2 regions of the Pseudarthrobacter sp. MEB009 genome follow, and region 2 is predicted to be linked to the other one. Evidence: riboswitches for the same ligand, from Rfam matches in the RefSeq annotation. Region 2 holds a riboswitch; the other holds the start of a gene.
The links. A riboswitch is a leader RNA that binds a small molecule or an ion and turns the genes downstream of it on or off. The one in region 2 is predicted to bind S-adenosylmethionine.

Region 1: another riboswitch for S-adenosylmethionine. It lies ahead of QRN07_RS09425 (bifunctional o-acetylhomoserine/o-acetylserine sulfhydrylase); the one in region 2 lies ahead of QRN07_RS07800 (aminotransferase class V-fold PLP-dependent enzyme).

What each region holds. Positions count from the first base shown of each region.
Region 1 covers NZ_JARVTC010000010.1:85,992-88,171, forward strand. The annotation lists gene QRN07_RS09425 (bifunctional o-acetylhomoserine/o-acetylserine sulfhydrylase) at 1-1,192, opposite strand, end outside; SAM riboswitch class IV at 1,237-1,352, opposite strand; gene QRN07_RS09430 (VOC family protein) at 1,514-2,152, shown strand.
Region 2 covers NZ_JARVTC010000007.1:419,571-421,750, forward strand. The annotation lists gene QRN07_RS07800 (aminotransferase class V-fold PLP-dependent enzyme) at 1-1,098, opposite strand, end outside; SAM riboswitch class IV at 1,134-1,248, opposite strand; gene hisN (histidinol-phosphatase) at 1,410-2,180, opposite strand, start outside.

The DNA.
Region 1 (2,180 bases), on a different contig from region 2:
ACAGCTGGCTGTGGGTGGTGGACGCGGGGTGGATCACCAGCGACCGGACATCGCCGATGTTGGCCACATGGGAGTGCAGTTCCAGCGCATCGACAAAACGCTGGCCGGCCGCGGCCCCGCCGGCGAGGTTGAAGGCCACGATCGCCCCGGTGCCCCGCGGCCCGTACTTTTGGCCGCGCTCAAACCAGGGGCTGGAGGGCAGGCCGGCGTAGGCAACGGATTCGACGTCGTCCCGCGCCTCGAGCCAACGGGCCACCTCAATGGCGTTGGAGACATGCCGCTCCACCCGCAGGCTCAGGGTTTCCAGGCCCTGGGCGATCAGGAACGCGTTGAACGGTGACACGGCGGAGCCCAGGTCACGCAGCAGCTGCACGCGGGCCTTCAGGATGTAGGACAGGTTGGCACCCAGGGCGCCGTCGGCACCCAGGTCGCGGCCGTAGACCAGGCCGTTGTAGGTGGGGTCCGGGGTGTTGAAGCCGGGGAACTTCTCCGGTTCCCTGGTGAAGTCGAACTTGCCCGAGTCCACGATCACGCCGGCGATGGCGGCGCCGTGTCCGCCCAGGTACTTCGTGGCCGAGTGCAGGACGATGTCCGCGCCCCACTCCAGCGGCCGGATCAGGTACGGGGTGGACAGCGTGTTGTCCACGATCAGCGGCACTCCCGCCTGGTGCGCCACCCCGGAAATGCCCTCGATGTCCAAAACGTCCTGGCGCGGGTTGGATACCACCTCGCCGAAGAACAGCTTGGTGTTGGGCTGCACGGCGTCGCGCCACTGGTCCAGGTTGTCCGGGTCCGCCACAAACGTCACGGTGATGCCGAACTTCTTCAGGGTGTGGGCGAAGAGGTTGTAGGTCCCGCCGTAAAGGCTGGGGCTGGCCACGATGTGGTCGCCGGCCTCGGCGATGTTCAGGACCGCGAACGTCTCGGCGGCCTGCCCGGAGCTGAGCAGGAGGGCCGCGAGGCCGCCTTCCAGGCTGGCGATCCGCTGCTCCACGGCGTCCTGGGTGGGGTTGCCGATGCGGGTGTAGATGGGCGAGAGTTCGGCCAGGGCGAACCTGTTGGCCGCGCTTTCGGCGCTGGGGAACACAAACGAGGTGGTCTGGTAGATGGGCAGGGCCCGGGCGCCGGTGGCGCTGTCCGGTTCCTGGCCTGCATGGATCTGGCGGGTTTCAAACGACCATCCGTTGGACATCTTTGGCTCCACTTCACAGGGGCCCGGCATGCAGGAAGCAGCACGGGCCGCGCTTGCCATCCGGCCGGTGCCGGACAGCCAGGTCCTCACCCGGGGCACCCCACCGCGGGTGGAGGGTTGCCGGCCAGCGAGCCGGGGCTTGATGCTGGCACTCATGACCTGTGCCCAGTGTAGGAACTGTCCGGGAGCGCGGTACAGGATTGTGACGAACATGGTCCCACGGCCCCGTTGCCGGGCCACAACAGGAACTCCGCCCAGCGGAAAAATCATGTAAGGCAAGCCTTAGCTGAGAGGCGGATCACAAAGTGCCAAGATGTTGGCATGCGCATGGATCACGTCTCTTACGCCTGTGAACAGGATGGCCTGGCGGCCACCACCGAACGAATCGCTTCCGCCCTGGGTGTGGAAGCCGTCAAGGGCGGGGTGCATCCCCGTTTCGGAACCCGGAACATGATCATTCCCCTCGCGGGCCACAAGTACCTTGAGGTGGTGGAGGTTCTGGCGCACCCCGCCTCGGACAAGGCGCCTTTCGGGCAGGCTGTCCGCGCCCGCTCCGAAGCCGGTGGCGGCTGGATGGGCTGGTGCGTCGAAGTGGACGACCTTGCCCCTTTCGAGGAGCGGCTGGGCCGGTCTTCCGTCAACGGCAACCGCAAGTTCCCTGACGGCCGCGAACTGGTCTGGAAGCAGATCGGCATCCTGGGCCTCATCGCGGATCCCCAGGTGCCCTACATGCTGAAGTGGGAGGGCGACCCCTCCCTGCACCCGTCCAACGCCTACGAAGGCAACGTTAAGATGAGCTGCCTGACCATCGCCGGTTCCGCCGAGCGGGTCACCGAATGGCTGGGCGAACCGGTGGAGAAGCCGCTCGAGGATGTTGCAGTGGATTGGGTTGCCCCGCACGGCACGCCCGGAATCCTCTCGGTCACCTTCGAAACCGCCAACGGCGCAGTCACCATCTGATCCTCCGCCGCACCGGATCCGGCCTGCG
Region 2 (2,180 bases):
GGCCACGGAAAAGTTAACCACACCGATGGTGTCCGTCTCAGCGTTGGTGTCCTTGAAGATCTGGTGGACACTCACGCCCTCGATCTGCTGCAGCCCCGCCACCAGGTAGGACCGGATGGACTGTTCGTGGGCGTGCCATTCCTGCGGGTCCAGGGCGGCGATGACCTGCGTGGCACGTGCCAGGGTGGCGGCGCCGAGGACGTTGGGCGAGCCGCCCTCGTGCCGGGCCGGGCCCGTGGCCCAGCTGACGCCGTCGAGCCGTGCTTCCTTGACTGCACCGCCGCCGGCGAGGTGCGGTTTTCCGGCGTCGAGCCAGTCCGGGCGGCCCACCAGGACGCCGGAACCGAACGGGGCGTAGAGCTTGTGGCCGGAGAACGCGAGGTAGTCAACGCCGTCGGCGGTGATGTCTACCCGCCGGTGGGGTGCCAGCTGCGCGGCGTCCACCACAATCCGGGCGCCGTACTGGTGGGCCAGCGCGGCGAGGGCGCGGATGGGCAGGATTTCGCCGGTGACGTTGGAGGCGCCGGTAACCGCCAGGAGGCTGACCCCGCCCTGCTCCAGTTCGCCGCGGACAGCGTCGATGGTGCCGGCCAGGGTGTCGGCGGCCACGATGCTGCGGTGCGGTACACCCTGCCACGGCAGCAGGTTGGCGTGGTGCTCGATGTCCAGGTACAGGACGTCGCCGGTGGGCCGGCCGTCCGTGCTGGGCAGGCACCCTGCCAGGAGGTTCAGCGAGTCGGTGGTGTTGCGCGTGAAGATCACCGAGTCGTCCGGGCGGCCGCCCACAAAGTCCCGCACGATGTTCCGCGCGTTCTCGTACACGGAGGTGCTGATCTGCGAGGCGTAGCCGGCGCCACGGTGCACGCTGGCGTAGTAGGGCAGGATCTCGTTCAGGTAGGCGGAGACCAGGGACAGCGCCGGCGCGGAGGCGCCATAGTCCAGGTTCGCGTAGCGGACATGGCCACCGGCGATCAGCGGCGCCTGGATCTCGGCGCCGGTTACGGCGGCGAGGGGCCTGGCGGCGATGGAGTGGCCGGCCAAAACCGAAGGTGCGGCGGGCGCCAGCGAAGCTGCGGGGGAGACAGTGGCAGTTGTCATGGGGAATCCTCACGTTGACAGGACTCCCTGCAGGGAATCCGCGCTTGCCGTATCCATGTCCGGACCGGCCTGGTCGTCACCCGGGGCACCCCACCGCGAATGGAGGGTTGCCGGCCAGCAAACCGGGGTTTAGCGCTGGCACTCGTGACCTGCTTAAGAGCGTAGGACATGGTGCGGGGTGGTTTGAAGCCAGCCCGAATGTTAAGGGATTTGTTACGCCGCGCCCGTACGCCGGGGCTTTTGTCGAAGAACACGACGGCGGACGCCCCCATCCGGAGGCGTCCGCCGTATATTCTTCGGTCCAGGCAGTCCTAGAGGAGGTCGTCCAGCCCCGGGTTCAGGCGCCGCAGCACCTCGGAATGCAGGATGGAGTTTGTGGCCAGGGCGTTTCCGCCGAACGGGCCGTCCTGGCCCTCCAGGGAGGTAAACCGGCCGCCGGCTTCCACCACGATGGGGACCAGGGCGGCCATGTCGTAGAGATTCAGTTCGGGTTCGCAGGCAATGTCCACCGACCCCTCGGCGACCATGCAGTAGGACCAGAAGTCGCCGTAGGCGCGGGTCCGCCATACGTCCTCGGTGAGCCCCAGGAACTCGTCGAAGTTGCCGCGTTCCTTCCACCCGGTGAGGCTGGAGTAGGACAATGACGCATCGGAAAGGGTGGCGACGTTGGAGACGCGCAGCCTGGTGGCCGAAGCGAGCGAACGGCCCATGTAGGCGCCCATGTCTTTCGCCGCCCACCAGCGTTTGCCCAGCGCAGGTGCGCTGACCACACCCACCACCGGTTCGCCCTCGTCAACGAGCGCGATCAGGGTTGCCCATACCGGGACGCCCCGGACGAAATTCTTGGTCCCGTCAATGGGGTCGATGATCCAGCGGCGTGAGCCGTGGCCGCTGCTGCCGAACTCCTCACCCAGGACGGCGTCGCGGGGGCGGGACCGGGAAAGCTGGCCGCGGATGGATTCCTCGGCTGCCTTGTCCGCGTCGGTGACAGGAGTCAGGTCCGGCTTGGTCTCCACATGGAGGTCCAGGGCCTTGAAACGGCTCATGGTCTGGTCGTCCACGGAATCGGCCAGGACGTGGGC